Regions from separate parts of the Aeribacillus composti genome, predicted to be linked through region 1. Evidence: a T-box and tRNA genes for the amino acid it is inferred to sense, from the RefSeq annotation. Region 1 holds a T-box; the other holds one or more tRNA genes.

Evidence for each region. The T-box of region 1 lies ahead of thrS (threonine--tRNA ligase). A T-box ahead of a tRNA ligase gene usually reads a tRNA of that ligase, here a tRNA-Thr.
Region 2: it has a tRNA-Thr gene. The T-box ahead of thrS (threonine--tRNA ligase) is inferred to sense a tRNA for this amino acid. The anticodon was not compared.

Annotation. Positions count from the first base shown of each region.
Region 1 is NZ_CP134501.1:2,821,173-2,833,357, reverse strand. It holds gene ytaF (sporulation membrane protein YtaF) at 1-511, shown strand, start outside; gene coaE (dephospho-CoA kinase) at 532-1,131, shown strand; gene RI196_RS13800 (glyceraldehyde-3-phosphate dehydrogenase) at 1,283-2,308, shown strand; gene speD (adenosylmethionine decarboxylase) at 2,570-2,950, shown strand; gene nrdR (transcriptional regulator NrdR) at 3,383-3,844, shown strand; gene RI196_RS13785 (replication initiation and membrane attachment family protein) at 3,890-5,284, shown strand; gene dnaI (primosomal protein DnaI) at 5,303-6,238, shown strand; gene ytxC (putative sporulation protein YtxC) at 6,325-7,152, shown strand; T-box leader at 7,221-7,453, shown strand; gene thrS (threonine--tRNA ligase) at 7,504-9,435, shown strand; gene coaW (type II pantothenate kinase) at 9,491-10,294, shown strand; gene RI196_RS13760 (H-type small acid-soluble spore protein) at 10,315-10,494, opposite strand; ribosomal protein L20 leader region at 10,674-10,804, shown strand; gene infC (translation initiation factor IF-3) at 10,873-11,394, shown strand; gene rpmI (50S ribosomal protein L35) at 11,410-11,610, shown strand; gene rplT (50S ribosomal protein L20) at 11,645-12,004, shown strand; gene RI196_RS13740 (hypothetical protein) at 12,153-12,185, shown strand, end outside.
Region 2 is NZ_CP134501.1:929,221-941,405, forward strand. It holds rRNA gene RI196_RS04650 (23S ribosomal RNA) at 1-2,068, shown strand, start outside; tRNA gene RI196_RS04655 (tRNA-Val) at 2,165-2,240, shown strand; tRNA gene RI196_RS04660 (tRNA-Thr) at 2,400-2,472, shown strand; tRNA gene RI196_RS04665 (tRNA-Lys) at 2,649-2,724, shown strand; tRNA gene RI196_RS04670 (tRNA-Leu) at 2,732-2,813, shown strand; tRNA gene RI196_RS04675 (tRNA-Gly) at 2,820-2,891, shown strand; tRNA gene RI196_RS04680 (tRNA-Leu) at 2,899-2,987, shown strand; tRNA gene RI196_RS04685 (tRNA-Arg) at 2,993-3,069, shown strand; tRNA gene RI196_RS04690 (tRNA-Pro) at 3,073-3,149, shown strand; tRNA gene RI196_RS04695 (tRNA-Ala) at 3,161-3,233, shown strand; tRNA gene RI196_RS04700 (tRNA-Met) at 3,244-3,317, shown strand; tRNA gene RI196_RS04705 (tRNA-Ile) at 3,324-3,400, shown strand; tRNA gene RI196_RS04710 (tRNA-Ser) at 3,413-3,502, shown strand; tRNA gene RI196_RS04715 (tRNA-Met) at 3,513-3,589, shown strand; tRNA gene RI196_RS04720 (tRNA-Asp) at 3,592-3,667, shown strand; tRNA gene RI196_RS04725 (tRNA-Phe) at 3,778-3,850, shown strand; tRNA gene RI196_RS04730 (tRNA-His) at 3,868-3,943, shown strand; tRNA gene RI196_RS04735 (tRNA-Gly) at 4,172-4,242, shown strand; tRNA gene RI196_RS04740 (tRNA-Ile) at 4,249-4,322, shown strand; tRNA gene RI196_RS04745 (tRNA-Asn) at 4,422-4,493, shown strand; gene RI196_RS04750 (TraR/DksA C4-type zinc finger protein) at 4,553-5,305, opposite strand; gene RI196_RS04755 (1,4-dihydroxy-2-naphthoate polyprenyltransferase) at 5,680-6,621, opposite strand; gene RI196_RS04760 (isochorismate synthase) at 6,863-8,284, shown strand; gene menD (2-succinyl-5-enolpyruvyl-6-hydroxy-3-cyclohexene-1-carboxylic-acid synthase) at 8,274-10,004, shown strand; gene menH (2-succinyl-6-hydroxy-2,4-cyclohexadiene-1-carboxylate synthase) at 10,001-10,822, shown strand; gene menB (1,4-dihydroxy-2-naphthoyl-CoA synthase) at 10,835-11,653, shown strand; gene RI196_RS04780 (o-succinylbenzoate--CoA ligase) at 11,721-12,185, shown strand, end outside.

The sequences.
Region 1 (12,185 bases):
GATTGTGTTGCTCGCTGCGATGATGGCCGGACAAATAGCTCAAAGTGTTCTTCCTCCCTATTTTACGGATAGGCTTGGCGGAGCTATTTTCATTTTGCTTGGCATGTTTGTGTTATATTCCTTTTTCCGCAACAATGAATCAGAGGATGAGAAAGATGAGGAAAAGAGTGAAAAAACGATTTTAAATATGGAATTAAAATCGTTAGGCATTGTCATTCATATATTGAAAAAGCCTGCTGCAGTTGATATGGATCGATCTGGCGAGATTACAGGCGTGGAAGCTTTGCTGCTTGGAATCGCTCTTTCGCTCGATTCATTCGGAGCAGGAATCGGTGCGGCTTTAGCAGGGTATGAACCTTTTTTAACAGCTATTTTCGTCACTTGTATGAGCACGATGTTTGTTTATATTGGAATGAAATCCGGCCGATTTGCTTCATCCTATTCGTTTTTTGAAAAGTTTTCATTTATCCCGGGTTTATTATTAATAATGATCGGTGTTTGGGCCATGTAAGGATAAAGGAGAATGATGATATGACAATGATTATTGGATTAACTGGAGGCATAGCAAGCGGAAAAAGCACTGTGTCTGAAATGCTTAAAAAAAGAGGCATTCCAGTTATTGACGCAGATCTAATTGCAAGAGAAGTGGTAGAAGTCGGCAAAAAAGCATATACAGAGATTGTAAATGCTTTCGGAAAGGAAATATTAAACGAAGACTTAACGATCAACCGAGCTCGATTAGGCTCCATTGTATTTCAAAACGAAGATAAGCGGGAGAAGCTAAACAGTATTGTACATCCTGAGGTCAGGCTGGAAATGAAAAGGCGACAGGAACAATTGATCTCAGAAGGTGCGAAAGCAGTAGTTCTCGATATTCCCCTTCTATTTGAAAGCAATTTGAAGCATTTAGTGGATAAAGTGATTGTTGTTTATACGGAAGAAAAAAATCAACTGGAACGATTAATGAAAAGGAATAATTTTTCGAAGGAAGAAGCTTTATCACGCATCAATGCACAAATGCCTTTGAAAGAAAAAGTAAAATTTGCCGATGCAGTGATCAATAATGATGGAACATTAGAAGAAACGGAACAGCAATTGGAAAACATTCTCATGAATTGGGGAATTGGTTAATCCGCTCGTGAATAGAGCGGTTTTTTTATTTTTAGTATATATTTTTTAAGAAACGATTAAAATAATTGTTTCGTTATTTTATAAATATGATATACTAATTAACAGAATAGGAGATAAAAAGTGTAACATAATGCCGGAAGGGGATATTCACATGAGTGCTAAGGTTGCCATTAACGGTTTCGGCCGAATTGGCCGAATGGTATTCAGAAAAGCAATTTTAGAAGGAGATTTGAATATCGTAGCAATCAATGCAAGCTATCCAGCAGAAACATTGGCTCATTTAATTAAATACGATACAAACCATGGGAAATTTGAAGGAGAAGTCATTCCAAAAGAAGATCATTTAATTGTAAATGGCCATAAAGTGCTTCTTTTGAACAATCGAAATCCTATTGAACTTCCCTGGAAAGATCTAGATGTGGACATAGTGATTGAAGCGACAGGAAAATTCAACTCCCGTGAAAAAGCGATGATGCATGTTGAGGCAGGGGCGAAGAAAGTTATTTTAACAGCACCTGGAAAAAATGAAGATGTAACGATTGTTATCGGTGTAAACGAAGAACAATATGATCCTGACAACCATGTCATTATTTCGAATGCTTCTTGCACAACAAACTGTCTAGCGCCTGTTGCAAAAGTTCTTGATGAACAGTTTGGCATTGAATATGGTTTAATGACTACTGTCCACGCATATACGAACGATCAAAGAAATATTGATAATCCGCATAAAGATTTAAGAAGAGCGCGAGCGTGCGCCCAATCAATCATTCCGACAACTACCGGTGCAGCAAAAGCGATCGGTTTAGTTTTACCGCAATTAAAAGGAAAATTGCACGGTCTTGCATTAAGAGTGCCTACACCAAACGTCTCCCTCGTAGACTTTGTTGTAGATCTAAAACGCGATGTGACCGTTGAAGAGGTAAATGAAGCGTTTATCCAAGCTTCTCAAGGAAAGCTGAAGGGGATATTAGATTTTTCTTCAGAACCGCTCGTATCAGTTGACTACAACACAAACCCGCACTCTGCTATTGTCGACGGTTTAACGACAATGGTTATGGGAACAAGAAAGGTAAAAGTGCTTGCATGGTATGATAATGAATGGGGCTACTCTTGCCGCGTTGTGGATTTAGCAAAACTTGTAGCAAGCAAATTGAATAAATTGGCCGCAGCTGTATAAAATGATGGGAGGGTTGATCTTTACAAAGATTGACCCTCTTCTTCTTTTTGTTTGGATACTTTTTTCAGCGCAAAATTTTTGACAAAGTATGTTGCAAAAACAAATCAAACCATATATACTATTTTTCGTGAACTTCTTAAACGCAAGGTAATGTGGCTACTTAAAGGGTTAGGACCTCTTTGGACTAACTTTCCCCCGTGGTAGTTAAACATACCAGAGTGCGAAGAATTCATAAAAATTTATAAAGGGGGATCCATGGCTATGGAAACAATGGGACGTCACGTTATCTCTGAGCTGTGGGGATGCGACTTTGATAAGTTGAATGACTTGGAATTTATTGAAAAAACGTTTGTAAATGCAGCATTAAAATCAGGTGCTGAAATCCGGGAGGTTGCGTTTCATAAGTTTGCGCCTCAAGGTGTAAGCGGAGTTGTGATCATTTCAGAGTCACACCTAACAATTCATAGTTTTCCAGAGCATGGATATGCTAGCATTGATGTGTACACTTGCGGTGATTTAAATCCAAATATTGCAGCGGATTACATTTCTGAAGCTTTAGGTGCTCAAACGCGCGAAAATATTGAAATTCCTCGCGGTATGGGTCCTGTTCAAATTAAACAGGGTCAAGCAAAAGCACTTTAAAGTGAAAACAGAATAAAATTTGAATGGAAATGCAAAGAGGTGTCAGCTTTTTACTGCACCTCTTTTTATATTATAATTAAGAATAATATTTCATATTGAATGGTATTTAGAGGCATCTTATTTGCGGCCTCAAAGTACCGAGTTATTCTCCCCCCCCTGCAAAGCCGTTATGAAAAAGAGGCTTTGATGTTTTTAAAATCATTCATTGTAGTGATGCAAAAATAAAAAAGCTTTTATTGGCATGGCTGCCATCACTGTTTGGCGGTTCGAACATCATTTGATTGGACCGGACTGACAGAAATCCATTTCATTCAGTCGAATTATCTATAACAAAAATACAAGAACTTGAAAGTTTCTTGTCTGATCCAATGCTATTTAATAAGATGTAGGTAGAGCTTTTTTGATTTAGTTAAAAAGATTGGAGCTGGTGATATGAAATGCCCTTCCTGCCACCATTTTGGAACACGTGTTTTAGATTCGCGTCCAGTCGATGAAGGGAGATCAATTCGGAGGCGAAGGGAATGTGAGGAATGTCAATATCGGTTCACAACGTTTGAAAAAGTGGAAGAAATTCCGCTCATCGTTGTGAAAAAGGAAGGAACACGAGAAGAGTTCAGCAGGGAAAAAGTTTTGCGCGGGATGATTAAAGCTTGTGAGAAAAGACCGGTTTCTTTAAAAAAATTGGAAGATGCTGCGCATGATATTGAAAAAGAACTAAGAAATCTAGGTACATCGGAAATATCAAGCGAAACGATCGGCGAAATGGTGATGGACAGACTAGCCGAAATTGATGAAGTCGCATACGTTCGATTTGCTTCTGTTTACAGGCAATTTAAAGATATAAATGTCTTTATTGAGGAATTGAAAGAACTGATCAAAAAAGAACGTTCATAAAGAGCTGCGAGATTATGACATGCTATTTGGGAAGGTTTTGAAAAAATGATTGGACATCATCACTGGAAAGAGCTGCTGCCTGTTGATCGCTACGTTGTGAAATGTACGAGCAGTTTGATTCATGAATTTGACCGAAAAGTTCTTACATTACTGTACCAGCCCTTAATCGGGCCAAGAACGTTAAACTTATACATGACGCTTTGGAGCGAGCTTGAACAAAACCGTCTTTGGGGGACGGAATCGACCCACCATTTTTTAATGGCTGTTACTCAATCCCCATTAAATGAAATTTATCATGACCGTTTGAAATTAGAAGGAATAGGTCTTTTAAAAACATACCTTGTCGATGAAAGCGAACCGAAAAAATATATTTATGAACTTCAACGACCTCTTTCCCCCAAACAATTTTTTTATGATGGAATGTTGAACATATATTTATATAACAGAGTTGGAAAAACGGTGTACCAAAGATTGAAAAGCTATTTTTCCGATAAATCGGTTGATAGCAACGCCAAAGATGTGACAAGATCATTTCATGAAGTATACCAATCGATCCACCCATCTGAGCTTTCAGCCAATATTGCAATGGAACCTGAGGAAAACGATCAGGAGCTTTTTGATCATGCGCCTGGGAAACCGATTTCGATTCAAAACCAGTCCTTTGATTTTCAATTGTTTTATGCCGGTTTATCAGAGCATATTGTGCCCAAAAAAGCGATCACGCCTGCGGTTAAGGAAGCTGTTGAGAAATTAGCATATGTTTATGGAATTGATCCAATTGAAATGAAAAATCTGGTCATCCGTTCTTTGGATCATGATGAGCAAATTAATTTAGACGAGCTGCGAAAATGGGCGAGGGATTGGTATAAGCTGAATCACGGTAACCGTCTTCCAGAGCTTGTTGATAGGCTTCAGCCTTTGAATCAGCGGGTGAAAGACGAAGAAATTGAACAGTCAAAAGATAAGGAATTAATTCGACAGCTTGAATCCATCTCTCCAAGACAGTTTCTAAAAGATATTTCAGGCGGGATTGAACCGTCCGCAGCGGATTTGAAAATTATTGAAGATGTCATGTTTCAGCAAAAGCTGCTTCCCGGAGTTGTCAATGTTTTAATTTATTATGTCCTGCTAAAAACAAATATGAGATTGTCAAGAGCGTATGTTGAGAAAATTGCCAGCCACTGGGCTCGATTAGGAATTAAAACTGTGAAGGATGCAGTGGATGTGGCGAAAAAAGAACATAAGAAATATTTAACCTGGGCGGAAACAAAGGATAAGAAGACTGACAGCAAAAAAATCGTTCGAAAAGAAAAACTCCCTTCATGGCTTTTGGAAAACGAAAATCAACAGGTAGAAAACATCGATCCGGAAGCGTTTGAAAAAGAAAAACAAAAGCTGCAGGAGCGGATTAAAAAATATAAAAATAAACAGAAGGACTAGGTGAAAGGAGGGAGGAAGATGGAATCCCTGCAAAATCATTTAAAACAATTCATGAACAGCAAAGGGTTTCGGGAAACGTATTTGAACTTGAAACAGCAAATAAAATCGGACAAAGATGTCAGGTTATTTTTAGAAAAGCATAAAAATCAAATCGATGAACATATGATTGACCGCAGCTTAGGCAAACTGTATGAATTTGTAACGCAGAGCAAGTTTTGCCGTGAATGCCGAAATTTAGATGAGTGCAAAAATATTTTAAAAGGATATCACCCTACATTAATTATTGAAAGAAAAACAATCGACCTGAAATATGATAAATGCCCGAGAAAAGAAGCATATGATGCTCGAAAAAAACAAGAATCGCTCATTAAATGCATGTATGTACCAAAGGAAATCCTCAATGCACACCTTGAGGATATTGATTTAAACGAACCGAACCGTCTGAAGGCAGTGTCTCTCGTGCAAGATTTTGTTGAGCAATACGGTCAGAATGATCGGTTAAAAGGATTGTATTTATACGGTTCCTTCGGCGTGGGAAAGACATTTATTCTTGGAGCGATCGCGAATGAGCTGGCGGAAAAAGGCGTTCCTTCCATGCTTGTATATGTTCCGGAGTTTGTCAGGGAGTTAAAAAGCGCTCTTCAAGATCATTCACTGAATGAAAAGATTGATGCGGTAAAAAAAATTCCGGTATTAATGCTTGATGATATTGGTGCTGAATCGATGTCGAGCTGGATGAGAGACGACATTTTAGGCTCGATTCTCCAATTCCGCATGCTTGAAAATTTACCGACCTTTTTTACATCCAACTTTAATTTTAGCGAATTGGAACACCACCTGACTTATTCACAAAAAGGCGAAATAGAACAGCTAAAGGCAAAAAGAATTATGGAAAGGATTCGTTTTTTGGCCATTCCCGTGGAATTGAAAGGAAAAAATCGCAGACAAGAATAACCGCTGGACAGCAAACACTTCTAAATAATGCCATCCCCCCATATATATAGAAACAGGACTTGCTATATAAAGGGGGGGATCTTTTTTTGCTGGAAATAACTTTTCAAACGGAAAAAGAAGCTTCTTATCTGCATCAATTGCTTAATACAGAGAAGGAAAACTTTGATTTCCAAGCAGCCTTGCTGAACGGCACAGTATTAACATGTGAAACAGATGATTGGGAAACATTTATATCTGATGTGCTCGTACCATCATTTGTTGACTTTTTTCTAAATGTGAAAGAGCCCCGTCTCCTTCTTTTTATAATTGAAAAACAATTTTATTTTGAGGATGAAGATGAAAAACAGCAAATTTTACATATTGCTCAATCGATCTTGGAAGGAGAGCGGGCGGAAATTCCAATGATCAAACATTTTGAGCCGAGAGAAAACTTAATTATTTCTGCTTTAACGAATTTCCTTCGGCCAAACCAATCTTTTTCTATAGAATCATTTATTCAATTCCGCTTGTCTGATTATTTATCAAGACTTTCGGAATATGTCGGTCTCTCCATTGAAGAGTATAAAATGGAGCAGGAATACCAAAATTTTATTCAAAGCTTGCGGGAATATGTTCTCAATAAAAAACCGAAATTATCAACGATTCATATTTTGCATGATACTTCCTTTCAAGTGTTTAATGAAAAGTTCATCGAAATAAAAGAGCTGGAATTGAAAAAGTGGATTGATCGGGAATTTATTTATCGCCACCCGATGTATATTGATTCCCATTTGCTGGCCCCGCTTGTATCCATTGCTCCTTTAGAAATTTATATATACTCCGATCAACAGGAGGAAGCAATGATTCAAACGATCCAAAACATCTTTCAGGAACGGGTTCGATTTTTTTCAAGGGCTAGCTTTCAAAAACGATAAGTTTCTTTCAGTACTCCTTGATTTTTGGTGGCGAATCAGTCTATAATACGGTTGAAATCATTCATCACGAAAAGGTTATGATGAGGACACGGGAGTATTATCACAGTTCAAAGAGAGGGAAGGCACAGGCTGAAACCTTCCTAACTCGTGTAATGCTCTTACCACCTCTAAACTTCAGCTGTGAACGGCTTTTGCCAAGTAATAGCTGGCGGATTGCTCCGTTATCAAAATGAGCCGCTCAAAGTTTTGAGCGGGAACTAGGGTGGAACCACGGGTTTTACATACAACACTCGTCCCTTCTTTTAGGGACGGGTGTTTATTTTTGCAAGAAAAAACAAAGGAGGAAAGAAGATGAAAGAAGCCATTAAAATTACTTTTCCAGACGGTTCTGTAAAAGAATTTCCGTACGGAACAACAACGGAAGAAATCGCTGCATCCATCAGCCCTGGATTAAAGAAAAAAGCCATTGCAGGTAAAATAAATGGAAAGCTTATTGACTTAAAAACCCCGATTGAACAAGACGGCCATATTGAAATTTTGACGCCTGATACAAAAGAAGCGTTAGAAATTTTACGACATAGTACAGCACATTTAATGGCGCAAGCGATTAAACGGCTTTACCCAAATGTAAAATTGGGAGTTGGGCCCGTCATTGAAAACGGTTTTTATTATGATATCGATATGGATGAAGCGATCTCTCACGAAGATTTGCCTAAAATCGAAAAAGAAATGAAAAAAATTGTCGGCGAAAATTTGCCGGTTATTCGTAAAGAAGTAAGCCGCGATGAAGCAAAAAAAATGTATGAGGAAATCGGCGACCATTTAAAGCTTGAGCTTATCGATGATATTCCGGAAGGCGAAATCATTTCCATATATGAGCAAGGAGAATTTTTCGATCTATGCCGAGGAGTCCACGTTCCTTCTACCGGAAAAATAAAGGAATTTAAATTGCTCAGCGTAGCCGGCGCCTACTGGCGTGGAGACAGCAAAAACAAAATGCTTCAACGCATATACGGTACAGCATTTTTTACAAAAGAAGAGCTTAAAGAACATCTCCGCATGCTTGAAGAAGCGAAAGAGCGGGATCATCGCAAGCTTGGAAAAGAATTAAACCTGTTTACCACTTCTCAAAAGGTTGGACAAGGCTTGCCGCTTTGGCTGCCAAAAGGTGCAACTATCCGCCGGATTATCGAACGCTATATTGTTGATAAAGAAATTAAACTCGGATACCAGCATGTATACACACCTGTTCTCGGCAGCGTCGATCTTTATAAAGCTTCCGGCCATTGGGACCATTATCAAGATGATATGTTTCCGCCAATGAAGATGGATAACGAAGAGCTTGTATTGCGTCCGATGAACTGCCCGCATCATATGATGATTTACAAAAATGAAATTCACAGCTATCGGGAATTGCCGATCCGCATTGCAGAACTTGGAACAATGCACAGATACGAAATGTCAGGGGCATTGACAGGGCTGCAGCGTGTTCGCGGGATGACGTTGAACGATGCGCATATTTTCGTGCGGCCGGATCAAATTAAAGACGAATTCATCCGAGTTGTCCGCCTTATTGAAGAGGTATACGAGGATTTTGGTATAAAAGATTATTCGTTCCGATTATCTTACCGCGATCCTGAGGATAAAGAAAAATATTATGATGATGATGAAATGTGGGAAAAGGCCCAGTCGATGCTGAAAGCCGCAATGGACGAACTCGGGCTGGATTATTATGAAGCGGAAGGTGAAGCGGCATTTTACGGACCGAAATTGGATGTACAAGTGCGGACGGCTTTAGGAAAAGATGAAACATTATCGACTGTTCAGCTAGATTTTCTCCTTCCGGAACGGCTTGATTTAACATATGTTGGCGAAGACGGCAAACATCATCGGCCAGTTGTTATTCACCGCGGAGTTGTTTCAACGATGGAACGGTTTGTTGCCTTCTTAATTGAGGAATATAAAGGCGCCTTCCCAACTTGGCTTGCACCTGTGCAAGTGAAAGTCATCCCTGTTTCGCCGGAAGTGCATCTTGATTATGCCAAAACAGTAGAACAGCGTCTTCAGCAAGAAGGCTTGCGTGTTGAAGTCGATATTCGGGATGAAAAAATCGGCTATAAAATTCGTGAGGCACAAATGCAAAAAATCCCGTACATGGTCGTTGTCGGTGATCAAGAAGCAGAAAATGAGACGGTCAATGTCAGAAAGTATGGAGAACAAAAATCAGAATCCATGCCGCTGGAGACATTTGCTGTATCTGTTGGAAAAGAAGGGAGAAAATAAGGAAATCGGCGTTTGCTGATTTCCTTTTTTTGAAACATAAGCGAGGGGTGTACGGATGGAAATAGTAGGAATTGATGCAGGGGGAAGTTTATTAAAAATTGCTTATGTTGAACATGGGCGATATCGGTATAAATGGTTTCCAATTGATGAAATGGATCAAGCTCTTTCTTGGATGAAGAGATTGAAGCCGGCTGCCCGCTATAGAATAACAGGAGGCAGAGCTGCAAAAGTAAAAGAAAAATTGACCGGAGCTGATGTGACCTTTATTCCAGAATTTGATTCAGTTTGTATAGGAACAAGAGAGCTTTTAGTAAAAGAAGGAAAGGAGCCAAAGAGCGATTTTTTAATCGTCAGCATCGGAACGGGAACATCTTTTTTCCTTATGAAGGGCGAGCGTTATGAGCGTCTGCTTGGTAGCGGTATCGGCGGCGGTGTTATTTCCGGTTTAAGCCGGCTCATTTTGCAGGAGAGCAATTTTTATCAAATCGTTGATTTGGCGAAAAAAGGTGATCGAAGCCATGTTGATTTGTTGGTAAAAGATTTGTATGGAGAAGAGGCTCCTCCAATTTTAGGAGATTTAACCGCTGCTAATTTTGGCAATCCGGATTTATCGAGAGCACGGAAAAAAGATGCTGCTGCAGCGTTATTTCAATTGATTGGTGAAACGATCGTTCTTTTGGCAAAGCAATGTGCCGAGCTTCATCAAGTGGACACGTGTGTCTATGTTGGAGCTGCAATTTCGCAAAACCCTCCATTACAACAAATCATCCAAAGCTTTGATTCCATGACAGGTCTGCAAAGCATATTTTTATCAAACGGTTCTTTTACCGGAGCATTGGGAGCTATTTTATATCAATAAAGTTTAAAACAATGGAGGAATTATTTTTCTTCAAGCTCAGAAATATTTACAACCGTACGTTCTTTAAACGGACCTCTTACATGAACGGTTGCTGTTTTTCCATCTTCATTTAGCTGATCAATCCAAACGGAAGCTCCGTTATAGAGAACTTCAATATCAGCCGGCGAGGATAAAATTTGTTTTACGCGGTTTGCATCCATTTCGATCACTCCAATAGTTATATGATATATTGATTATCATGTCCACTCCATTCCGATTTATGTATGTTCATTCAAATAGTCTCTTGCATTTTCTGTTTGAATAGTTTAAAATGGTATCGTTTTTGAAGAAATGTTGTTTTGACAAAGCTGCTTTGCCATGATAGAATATTATAGTCAAGGAGAACAAGCAGAAGCACCCGCTTCTCACCTGATTGACGCACATCGTTGCTGTTGACAGGTTTATACATTGGACAAAAAGTTCGTGTATTCAACGTGTGGGTGCAGTGTGCGTCTACGCGTTTTTTATTTGCATAAACGAATGTATAAGCTCTGTCAAGGCGAACGTGCACTTTGTTTATAAAATCTTGGAGGTGGCTCATTATTAGCAAAGACATGTTAGTAAACGAGGGCATCCGCGCTCGTGAAGTTCGACTGGTCGATCAAAACGGTAATCAATTAGGCATTAAATCACGGCAAGAAGCGCTTGATATTGCCGCAAATGCCAATTTGGATCTCGTTCTTGTTGCTCCGAATGCAAAACCGCCGGTTGCTCGCATCATGGATTACGGAAAATACCGCTTCGAGCAGCAAAAGAAAGAAAAAGAGGCGCGTAAAAAGCAGAAAGTTATTAATGTGAAGGAAGTCCGCCTAAGCCCAACAATTGAAGAGCATGACTTTAATACAAAGCTTCGCAATGCTCGGAAATTTTTGGAGAAGGGTGACAAGGTGAAAGCATCGATCCGCTTTAAAGGAAGAGCGATTACCCATAAAGAAATCGGCCAACGAGTTCTAGAAAGATTTTCTGAAGCATGCGCTGACATCAGTTCTGTTGAAACGAAGCCGAAAATGGATGGGCGCAGCATGTTTCTAGTGCTAGCACCGAAAAACGAAAAGAAATAGAAGGAGGATCCTTTTATGCCTAAAATGAAAACTCATCGCGGCTCTGCGAAAAGATTTAAAAAAACTGGGAACGGAAATTTGAAACGGTCTCATGCATTTACTAGTCATTTATTCGCTAACAAAACTCAAAAGCAAAAACGCAAACTTCGCAAACCAGCATTAGTAAGCAAAGGTGACTTTAAACGTATTCATCAAATGCTTGACAATATAAAATAATTTTTAACTTCGATTTTTTAGGAGGGAATGCATTATGGCACGTGTTAAAGGCGGTACAGTGACACGCAGACGCCGCAAAAAAATTATTAAGCTTGCAAAAGGTTATTACGGTTCGAAGCATCGTTTATATAAAGTTGCTAACCAGCAAGTAATGAAATCTTTAATGTATGCATACCGTGACCGTCGCCAAAGAAAACGCGATTTCCGTAAGCTTTGGATTACGAGAATCAATGCTGCTGCGCGCATTCACGGTCTTTCCTACAACCGGTTCATGCACGGTTTAAAGCTTGCTGGCATTGAAGTAAACAGAAAAATGCTTGCTGACTTAGCAGTAAATGATGAAAAAGGATTTGCACAACTCGCCGAAACAGCTAAAGCTGAATTAAATAAGTAATCGAAAAAGCAAGCCACCTATAAACGTACATTGCCCTTTGGGCTGGACATAATTGAACAGCACATAATTGATCCCCTTTAAGTAGACGTGTAAAAAATCTGCGCAATGACTCGCGGATGCTGCACTTCTATTTGGAGGGGATTTTTATATGGCTGAAAAGGTAAACGATTATGGCTTTACG
Region 2 (12,185 bases), 1.9 Mb from region 1:
AATAGCTTTAGGGCTAGCCTCAAGGGAAGAGTCTTGGAGGTAGAGCACTGATTGGACGAGGGGCCCCCATCGGGTTACCGAATTCAGTCAAACTCCGAATGCCAATGACTTATCCTTGGGAGTCAGACTGCGAGTGATAAGATCCGTGGTCAAAAGGGAAACAGCCCAGACCGCCAGCTAAGGTCCCAAAGTATACGTTAAGTGGAAAAGGATGTGGAGCTGCTTAGACAACCAGGATGTTGGCTTAGAAGCAGCCACCATTTAAAGAGTGCGTAATAGCTCACTGGTCGAGTGGCTCTGCGCCGAAAATGTACCGGGGCTAAACGTATCACCGAAGCTGCGGGTTGACACCGTTGGTGTCAGCGGTAGGAGAGCGTTCTAAGGGCATCGAAGCCGGACCGGAAGGACCGGTGGAGCGCTTAGAAGTGAGAATGCCGGTATGAGTAGCGAAAGAGGGGTGAGAATCCCCTCCGCCGAAAGCCTAAGGTTTCCTGAGGAAGGCTCGTCCGCTCAGGGTTAGTCGGGACCTAAGCCGAGGCCGAAAGGCGTAGGTGATGGACAACAGGTTGATATTCCTGTACCACCTCCTCACCGTTTGAGCAATGGGGGGACGCAGGAGGATAGGGCAAGCGCGCGGCTGGATGTGCGCGTCCAAGCAGTTAGGCTGGCAAGCAGGCAAATCCGCTTGCCGGAAGGCTGAGCTGTGATGGCGAGGGAAAGGAAGTACCGAAGTTCCCGATTCCACACTGCCAAGAAAAGCCTCTAGCGAGGTGAGAGGTGCCCGTACCGCAAACCGACACAGGTAGGCGAGGAGAGAATCCTAAGGTGAGCGAGAGAACTCTCGTTAAGGAACTCGGCAAAATGACCCCGTAACTTCGGGAGAAGGGGTGCTCATCAAGGTGATAAGCCATGATGAGCCGCAGTGAAAAGGCCCAGGCGACTGTTTAGCAAAAACACAGGTCTCTGCGAAACCGTAAGGTGAAGTATAGGGGCTGACGCCTGCCCGGTGCTGGAAGGTTAAGGGGAGCGCTTAGCGAAAAGCGAAGGTGCGAACCGAAGCCCCAGTAAACGGCGGCCGTAACTATAACGGTCCTAAGGTAGCGAAATTCCTTGTCGGGTAAGTTCCGACCCGCACGAAAGGCGTAACGATCTGGGCACTGTCTCAACGAGAGACTCGGTGAAATTATAGTACCTGTGAAGATGCAGGTTACCCGCGACAGGACGGAAAGACCCCGTGGAGCTTTACTGCAGCCTGATATTGAATGTGGGTACAGCTTGTACAGGATAGGTAGGAGCCAGAGACGCGTGAGCGCCAGCTTGCGCTGAGGCGACGGTGGGATACTACCCTGGCTGTACTGACATTCTAACCCGCGCCCCTGATCGGGGCGGGAGACAGTGTCAGGTGGGCAGTTTGACTGGGGCGGTCGCCTCCTAAAAGGTAACGGAGGCGCCCAAAGGTTCCCTCAGAATGGTTGGAAATCATTCGGAGAGTGCAAAGGCAGAAGGGAGCTTGACTGCGAGACCTACAAGTCGAGCAGGGACGAAAGTCGGGCTTAGTGATCCGGTGGTTCCGCATGGAAGGGCCATCGCTCAACGGATAAAAGCTACCCCGGGGATAACAGGCTGATCTCCCCCAAGAGTCCACATCGACGGGGAGGTTTGGCACCTCGATGTCGGCTCATCGCATCCTGGGGCTGTAGTCGGTCCCAAGGGTTGGGCTGTTCGCCCATTAAAGCGGTACGCGAGCTGGGTTCAGAACGTCGTGAGACAGTTCGGTCCCTATCCGTCGCGGGCGCAGGAAATTTGAGAGGAGCTGTCCTTAGTACGAGAGGACCGGGATGGACGCACCGCTGGTGTACCAGTTGTCCCGCCAGGGGCATCGCTGGGTAGCTATGTGCGGAAGGGATAAGCGCTGAAAGCATCTAAGCGTGAAGCCCCCCTCAAGATGAGATTTCCCATCGCTCGAAGCGAGTAAGATCCCTTGAAGATGACGAGGTAGATAGGTCCGAGGTGGAAGCGTGGTGACACGTGGAGCTGACGGATACTAATCGATCGAGGACTTAACCAAGAAAGAGCATCTATTCGTGAAGGAACCGTTATCTAGTTTTGAAAGAATTATGGACTTTTATTTACTTTGCATATGTCCTCTGGTGATTTTTGAATTGGAGGATTAGCTCAGCTGGGAGAGCACTTGCCTTACAAGCAAGGGGTCGGCGGTTCGATCCCGTCATCCTCCACCATACAGTATATCGATTCAGCTCAATTGGCAAAGCACGGTCGAGATATCGTCTTTCATGCTGCTTCATCGTACCAATTGAACTTTTCCTTGGACAAGATTTCTAAGATTGGAACGACGATCAAATGAAGCAAGACTGATTATTGATTGTTGTATTCATCATGCCGGTGTAGCTCAATTGGCAGAGCAACTGAATCGTAATCAGTAGGTTGGGGGTTCGATTCCTCTCGCCGGCATCATTAAAGGTGTTGCATATTGAGCAGGAACTTTTAGATTAGTCGTCAGAGAAACGAGCAATGCTTCGACGAACAATCAGAGAGTTGTCCCGACGCATCCAACATCCTCGAAAAGACTGGCAGAGGAAGGGACATCTGACAAATGAAAAATGGATTAGGAGAAAAAAATTTTTTATGAGCCATTAGCTCAGTCGGTAGAGCATCTGACTTTTAATCAGAGGGTCGGAGGTTCGAATCCTCCATGGCTCACCATTTTGACGCGGGTGTGGCGGAATTGGCAGACGCACTAGACTTAGGATCTAGCGCCTTACGGCGTGGGGGTTCAAGTCCCTCCACCCGCATAATACGCGGAAGTAGTTCAGTGGTAGAACACCACCTTGCCAAGGTGGGGGTCGCGGGTTCGAATCCCGTCTTCCGCTTTTCTCTGCCGGGGTGGCGGAATTGGCAGACGCACAGGACTTAAAATCCTGCGGTAGGTGACTACCGTACCGGTTCAAGTCCGGTCCTCGGCACCATATTTGCGCCCGTAGCTCAATTGGATAGAGCGTTTGACTACGGATCAAAAGGTTAGGGGTTCGACTCCTCTCGGGCGCGCCATATCGGGAAGTAGCTCAGCTTGGTAGAGCACATGGTTTGGGACCATGGGGTCGCAGGTTCGAATCCTGTCTTCCCGACCAGGGAATTTAAAGGGGCCTTAGCTCAGCTGGGAGAGCGCCTGCTTTGCACGCAGGAGGTCAGCGGTTCGATCCCGCTAGGCTCCATATTTAATTTGGCGGTGTAGCTCAGCTGGCTAGAGCGTACGGTTCATACCCGTGAGGTCGGGGGTTCGATCCCCTCCACCGCCATTTTTCGGACCTTTAGCTCAGCTGGTCAGAGCAGACGGCTCATAACCGTCCGGTCGCAGGTTCGAATCCTGCAAGGTCCACCATCTTTATTATATGGAGGAGTACCCAAGTCTGGCTGAAGGGGTCGGTCTTGAAAACCGAGAGGCGGGTCAAACCGCGCGGGGGTTCGAATCCCTCCTCCTCCGTCATTATTATCGCGGGGTGGAGCAGTCCGGTAGCTCGTCGGGCTCATAACCCGAAGGTCGCAGGTTCAAATCCTGCCCCCGCAACCAATGGTCCCGTAGTGTAGCGGTTAACATGCCTGCCTGTCACGCAGGAGATCGCGGGTTCGATTCCCGTCGGGACCGCCATTAATTATTGATTCAACAGCTGTAGGAGGAATTTTTCAAGTACAGCAGGTTGTGTCAATGAATTCTTTCTTTAATGATGGATTGTACATAATTTTTTATCGGAGTTTTACGGCTCGGTAGCTCAGTCGGTAGAGCAAAGGACTGAAAATCCTTGTGTCGGCGGTTCGATTCCGTCCCGAGCCATTGTTTTATTAATTGCGGCGACTGTGGCGAAGTGGTTAACGCACCAGATTGTGGCTCTGGCATTCGTGGGTTCGATTCCCATCAGTCGCCCCATTTGCCTATAGTAGAGATAGATAATATGGCATTGAAAATAAGTATTTATTTCTATTATCAGCTTATTATGCGGGTGTAGTTTAGTGGTAAAACCTCAGCCACGAGCAACACTTCAATGAATAATCTGCGAGTTGCCTCGACGCATTTACATCCTCGAACAATGCTGGAAGAGGAAGAGGCATGGAAAATGCGTGTTTATCATTTAAATAGAAAAATAAATATTTTCGTGCGGGTGTAGTTTAGTGGTAAAACCTCAGCCTTCCAAGCTGATGTCGTGGGTTCGATTCCCATCACCCGCTTAATATGGGCTTGTAGCTCAGCTGGTTAGAGCGCACGCCTGATAAGCGTGAGGTCGGTGGTTCAAGTCCACTCAGGCCCATTGCTATTTTTTAAGCAGCTTAGTTGGGTAATTGACATTGCTGCAATTGTCAGTCAAAAGCTGTTCTATTTGGCAAAATGCCTTAAATTTTTTTTATATTCCGCAGTAGCTCAGTGGTAGAGCATTCGGCTGTTAACCGAACGGTCGCAGGTTCGAATCCTGCCTGCGGAGTCATTTCGAAATCAAAAAAAGCGTTGCAGTTTGCAACGTTTTTTTTGTCTTCTGTAATTTTAATCATTTTTCGTATATGGTTCTTTTTCTGTTAATGGAAGATCTCCCCATAAAACTGTTAAATCCTCTTCATCAAGCATTTTTTCATATCGTTTATGTTCATGTGACGGATAGACGTTTACGTTTTTTCCCTCAATATCTGTATAAATGAAGTTTTCAATATCTTCAATATATCCAATTTCATCATCGGAATTATACATATCTCCGTACGATAACGGTGGAGTTCTTACATCTTGCGGTGTTTCTGACGTTCCGTATTCGATAACATCTTGAAAATAATCATACGGTTCAGTAACAGCGGTATTTTCATGGTCGATTTGAGAGGATCCGTGAAAAGTCGCATCAAGTATTTCTTCCTCTACAGGTCTTTCATGAGAAATCGTTTGAACTAGAGTATGTTCTTTGCATGTTTTGGCTGTCGGTATGGCTTTGAGACGGTCTTCATCAATTTTTTTTCCGCAGACGGAACAAGTACCGTAAGTACCCTCATGAATTCTTTCTAATGCTTCAACGATCTCTTCATATTCTTTTTCTAAATGTTTATTTAATGCTAAATCTTTTTCTCTTTCATACAGTTCGGTCGCATCGTCTCCGGGGTGATTGTCGTAGCTGGAAAGCTCTCCAGTTGATTCATGGTCCAGCCCTTTTTCCAATTGAAAATGATCGTTATTATCCCAACGTTTTTCAATCTCATTTTTCATGAATATTAATTGCTTTTGAAAATCCTTTAATTTTTTTTCGTCCATGTCCATATGAAAGACACCTTCTTTTTTAGAATCTAAAGCTATTTTGGACGAAAAGGAATAAATTATAACTTTAAAATCATGAAAAAAATTCACCTTTGCAGCCATAAATTTCATCATCATTTTAAAACATGTCAGGAAAGGATTGCTGCTTCCACGCCTTTTTTAACGCTATGCTTTGAAGCTGATGGCACTTGAAAGGCTACCACAACATCATTCGGCTGAGAAACAGGCTGGCTATCCGATAAAGAGGCTGTGACCTATCGAGATGTTTTTTCAGGACAAAATATTTGCTCAGCATATTGAAATTGCGAGTGGATGATACAGAACAAATTTCACAGTAAAGCTTAATAAAAAAACACGATAGTAAACATACTATCGTGTTACTGAGATATGATGGTGCTTATGAGCAAACCTGCAGCAAGCAAAAAGCCTAATAAAGTGTTTGTTTGCGATGTTGCTTTCATGGCCGGCATCATTTCAATAGGCTTTGTTTTGCCGACAAATCGCTTCACCGCCTGAATAGCTTTTGGAATGCTAAGAAAAGCAAGAATAGACCACCATGTGGAATAATCAAAAATGATCATAATAAAAATGAGACAGTAAGAAACAATAAACATAATTGCTAAAAATCGAATTGCATTCTGGCGGCCAAGCAAAATTGCTAATGTTTTTCTTCCGTTTTCCTTATCGCCGTCTAAGTCTCTTATGTTATTCGCAAGCATGATGGCGCCGATCGTGATCGCAATCGGGATCGAATGAATGAAAGCTGTTGAAGTTAGATAACCTGTCTGAATAAAAAAGGAAATAAGGATAATAACGACTCCCATAAATAAACCTGAAGCTAGCTCGCCAAACGGCGTGTAAGCGATTGGATATGGACCTCCAGTATATAAGTATCCTACTGCCATACAAATTGAACCGACTAATGCCAACCACCAGCTTGACTGGAGACAGATGTAAATTCCCAATAGGATAGAGACAACAATACATGTGATTGCTAAATTTAAAACGGTTTGGGGCTTGAAGCCATTTCGGACAATTGCTCCTCCAATTCCGACAGATTCTTCTGTATCAAGACCTCGTTTATAATCGAAATATTCATTAAATAAGTTTGTGGCTGTTTGAATTAACAACGAGGCAGTAAGCATCGTAAGAAAAAGTCCAATATGAATGGGTCCTACTTGCAGTGCCAAAAGAGTTCCGACAATCACGGGGACAAATGCTGCAGTTAATGTATGGGGTCTTAAAAGCATCCACCAAGCCCGAAACCCTCGTTCAGCTTTTATAATGGGTACATTATGTGACTCCGTTTTAGGATGCATAATATGTTCTCTCCTTTATTTCATTCTGAAAACGAAAGCTATTCCCCACAACCTAGTCTAGAAAAATGTCGAAAGAGTGTCAATTGTTTTTCATTGGAATAAATGCTCAAGCCCCATCAAAGAGCTGAGGCAGTTTGTTTGCTTGTTGTTTTGCATTGCGTCATTCTATAATATAGTTGACATAAATTTTGAACAGGTGTATCTTAATATAAGCTATTTTTCGGTTATGGAGGGATCATCTTTGGTTTCAATTCCATGTTCAGATACATTGAGGGATAAAGTTGCGAATGCTGTCAATCATGTCAAAAAATATTCCCATCCAATCATTTTAAGTTATGTATTTGAAATCAAGGAGAAAGATCCGCTCCAGATTTTCTCAAGCTTTCAATCGGCTTATGCAGGGAAAAGATTTTATTGGGCGACACCTGATCGTACATTTATCCTTTGTGGAATTGGTGTTGAGCTCGAATTGACGACAGACAAAAAATTTTCCAACCGTTTTTTTGACATTTATTCAAAGTGGAAAGATTGGAAAGAGCATATACAAATTGAAGGCGCCCATCCGATTGGAACGGGTCCGCTTCTTTTTGGGGGTTTTTCTTTTGACCCTTTAAAAAATGCGAATTCTTCAAAATGGAAACCGTTTCATGAAGCACGATTCACTTTACCTTCTTTCATGATTACAAAAATTGGCCGTCACACACTTGCTACTATAAACAGGGTAATTCAATCAACTGATGATATAAATGAAATTATAAATCATTTCAATACATATGAATACACCTTAAAGAAAAAAAATGAAGACACAAATTCTTTTTTGAATTTTACCATCAAAAAAGAAAGTTTGTTTTATAAAAAAGAGTGGATGGCAGCTGTTGAAAAAGCAACAGAACAAATAAAACAAAACCGTTTTGAGAAAGTCGTATTGGCAAGGGAAATGCTGCTGGAGTTTGAGGGATCGATTGATATACATTATGTTTTATCAATGTTAAATGAACATCAGCCTAATTGTTATTTATTTGTTGTTGAAAATGAAGGAAAAACGTTCGTTGGTGCAACTCCTGAGCGGCTTGTAAGCAAGAGAGACCAAAAGGTCCAGTCTGCATGTGTAGCAGGATCAATTAAAAGAGGAAAAACAGTGGAGGCAGACGAAGAATACGCTCAGATGCTGCTTTCAGATACAAAAAACATTCATGAACATCAAATTGTTGTCAAAGCGATCGAAAAAGTGTTCCGTGAATATTGCCAAGAAGTGCAACTACAAAACAATCCAACGATTTTAAAAACGCCGAATATTCAACATTTGTATACACCTGTTGAAGGAACCGTAAAAAAAGGTTTTACGTTGATTGATTTTGTAGAAAAATTGCATCCGACCCCTGCGCTTGGCGGCTATCCGAAAGATGCTGCTCTAGCATTTATTCGCAATGAAGAACCTTTAGAGAGAGGCTGGTATGCTGCTCCGGTTGGATGGATGGATGATCAGGACAACGGAGAATTTGTCGTTGCGATCCGTTCAGGTCTGCTGGATGAGCAAAAAGCTTATTTGTACGCAGGATGCGGGATTGTTGGAGATTCGAAGCCGGAAGAGGAATACAGGGAGACAGAAATCAAATTTGGACCTATGCAGCATGCATTAGGGGGAAAACTGAATGAAAAATAAAAATCTATCTGACTATGTCATTGCATTTGTAAATGGATTAATTACAAAAGGTATTTCTGAAGTTGTGATTAGCCCAGGTTCACGATCTACCCCGCTTGCGATCACATTTGCAGAGCATCCGAAAATACATGCTTATATTAATATTGATGAACGATCTGCAGGTTTTTTTGCTCTTGGATTGGCTAAAAAACAAAGAAAACCAATTGCTTTGCTTTGCACATCAGGAACAGCTGCAGCAAACTATTATCCAGCTATCATAGAAGCCCATTATTCACGCATCCCTCTTGTGATTTTAACGGCTGACAGACCTCATGAGCTGCGGGATATTGGAGCTCCACAAGCAATTGATCAAATTCATCTGTATTCGAACTATGTGAAATGGTTTGTTGATTGCGCTCTTCCTGAAAGCAGTCAAACGATGCTGTTATATATAAAAAATATCGCTCAACGGGCGGTCCAAACTGCAAATGAAAATCCGAAAGGACCAGTCCATATCAACTTACCTTTCCGAGAGCCGCTTTTGCCCGATCTATCGAAAATCCATCAATTGCAGAAGTCTCTTCATATTGAGCCAGTGGTGGAAACAAAAAAGCTGGTCGAACATGAGCAAATTGAACGGATTGTGGATGAAATCGATTCAAGCGAGAAAGGACTTATTGTATGCGGGGAATTACATAACAAAGAGTTTCGTGAACAAGTTTTGGCACTAGCAGAGAAATTGAAATTCCCGATATTAGCGGATCCGTTGTCCAATTTACGCTTTGGCGAACATTCTAAACATTATATTATTGATTGTTATGATTCCATTTTAAAAACGATGGAAAAGAAAGCGTATCTGAAACCTGATGTCGTCCTTCGTTTTGGTGCAATACCCGTCTCAAAACCGCTGTTTCTATTGTTAAGAGACCATCCTGAAATAAAGCAAATTGTGGTTGATGGTGATGGCGGTTATCGCGATCCTACTTTATCAGCAGAACATGTTCACAGTGATGAAGCCTATTTATGTGAAATGCTGATCAAAAAATGTAAAGATAAACAGGAAACATCCTGGTGTAAAAAATGGAAACAAGTAAACAATCTCTTTCGAGAGTATTTGTCAACGCCGGTCATTGAGGAAGATTCTTTATTTGAAGGAACGGTATATGTCGAATTGCAAAAATTGCTCCCGGATCGCTGCAATGTATTTGTAGGAAACAGCATGCCGATTCGAGATGTAGACACGTTTTTCCATAACAGTGATAAAAATATTACGGTTTATGCCAACCGGGGAGCGAATGGAATTGACGGAGTCGTTTCGACAGCCCTTGGGGTTTCTGCAGCTAGTCATGAAAAAACTATTTTAATCATAGGGGATTTATCATTTTATCATGATTTAAATGGACTCCTTGCTGCAAAACAAAATAAATTGAACTTAACTGTTTTATTAATTAATAATAACGGCGGCGGCATTTTTTCATTTTTGCCGCAGGCGGATGAAAAGACGCATTTTGAACAATTGTTTGGCACCCCGACCAATTTAGATTTTCAATATGCAGCCAGCTTATATAGTGCACATTATAAAAAAATTTCCACTTGGGAAGAATTCAGAAGCGAGTTTCAATTCTGCATGAATAGAGATGGATTAAATATTATTGAAATCCCGACCAATCGACATACACGAGTCAACGAACAGAGAAAATGGCTTCGTTCTGTTTCCTGGGAAATAGAAAGGATGTTATGATGGGAAAATTGGCCGTTCGAAATGTGAATTATTGGGCTGAAACGTTTGGAAAGGGGGAGCCACTTGTTCTCCTTCATGGTTTTACAGGAAGCGGAGAAACCTGGGGATTTTTGAAAAATAGTTTAAAAAAATACCAGCTAGTACTTATCGACATCATCGGCCATGGTCAAACAGATTCGCCTGAAAATCCTGAAAGATATCGGATGGAAGAAGCAGTTGAAGATTTAAAAGAAATATTCCTTTCATTCAATATTCGAAAAGCGCATGTGCTCGGGTATTCAATGGGCGGAAGATTGGCATTGAGCTTTGCAATGAGACAGCCGGAATTTGTGAAGACTTTAATATTGGAAAGCAGTTCTCCTGGATTAAAAACTGAAAAGGAACGAGAGACGAGAAGGCTGCAGGACGAACGACTTGCCCAAATGATTTTGGACGAAGGGGTTGCGGCATTTGTCCAACATTGGGAAAATATCCCTTTGTTTTTAACGCAAAAGTCTCTCCCGCCTGCCGTCAAGGACAAAATAAGAAAGGACCGGCTGAAAAATAATGCAATTGGATTGGCAAACAGTTTAAAAGGAATGGGAACTGGCGTTCAACCTTCATGGTGGGGAGCATTAAAAAGTTTCAACATCCCTACATTATTAATTTGCGGTGAAAGGGATCTTAAGTTTTGCAAAATTATGAAAGAAATGAACCAATTGATTCCTTGCTCTGAATTAAAGGTCGTGCCGCAAGCCGGACATGCAGTTCATGTGGAACAGTCAAAATTTTTTGGTAAAATAGTAGATGAGTTTCTCCAACATTTTTCTACATATTAAAGGAGGATAAAAATGGGATTTCCTTGGGTAAAAGAACGAGAATATGATGAAATCATTTATGAAACGTACAATGGGATAGCAAAAATTACGATGAATCGTCCTCATGTACATAATGCATTCACACCAAAAACGGTCGCGGAAATGATCGATGCTTTTTCCTATGCGCGGGACGATGATAAAATTGGTGTAATTATTTTGACAGGTGCTGGTGATAAAGCGTTTTGCTCAGGCGGAGATCAAAAAGTGCGGGGGCATGGCGGATACGTCGGGGATGATAAAATTCCTAGATTAAACGTTTTGGATTTGCAACGGCTTATTCGGGTGATTCCAAAACCGGTTATTGCAATGGTGAACGGATATGCAATTGGAGGAGGACATGTTCTGCATGTCGTGTGTGATTTAACGATCGCATCAGAGAATGCAATTTTCGGACAAACAGGCCCAAAAGTTGGAAGCTTTGATGCGGGATATGGAGTGGGACTGCTTGCCCGGCTTGTTGGTACGAAAAGAGCTCGTGAAATATGGTATTTATGCCGTCAATATAATGCGCAGGAAGCTTATGAGATGGGCTTAGTCAACAAAGTTGTCCCATTAGAGCAGCTTGAAGAGGAAACTGTCAAATGGTGTGAAGAAATTTTGGAAAAAAGTCCAACTGCTATTCGCTTCTTGAAAGCTGCATTTAATGCAGATACAGATGGTCTCGCCGGTCTCCAACAATTTGCGGGGGATGCGACATTATTGTATTATACAACAGATGAAGCGAAAGAAGGACGAGATGCATTTAAAGAGAAAAGAAAACCTGATTTCAAACAATTCCCGCGTTTCCCTTAAAAAGTACAAGCAGCTTGATGGCGATGCATCGAGCTGCTTTATTGTGCAATAATCGAGGTGTTAAGACATGAGTGCAAATCGAAATGAAACACCGAATTGGCTTAAACAGCGAGCTTTTTTGACTCCGGACCGATTGGCCATTCGTTATGAGGGGAAAAATTATTCATTTTTGGACTTGCATCAGCTTGTTGAAAAAAGAGCAAGACAGCTGCATCAAATAGATATCAAGCGTGGAGATACAGTCGGGCTTTTAATGAAAAACAGCTTAGAAATGGTCATTAATATTCATGCTTTAATGTATCTCGGTGCGGTCAATGTTCTTTTGAATACTAGACTAACAGCTGGAGAATTATTATGGCAAATAAATGATGCGAATATAAAATGCGTTATCTGTGATGATGAATTATCGGTTCATTTTCCCGGTAAAAAAGTTATGACATTATCAGAGTTGCAGCTTTGTGATGAAAAGGAAGCAGCATTAGATGACAGCTTTATTTTAGATGACGTGGCAACGATTATGTATACGTCTGGA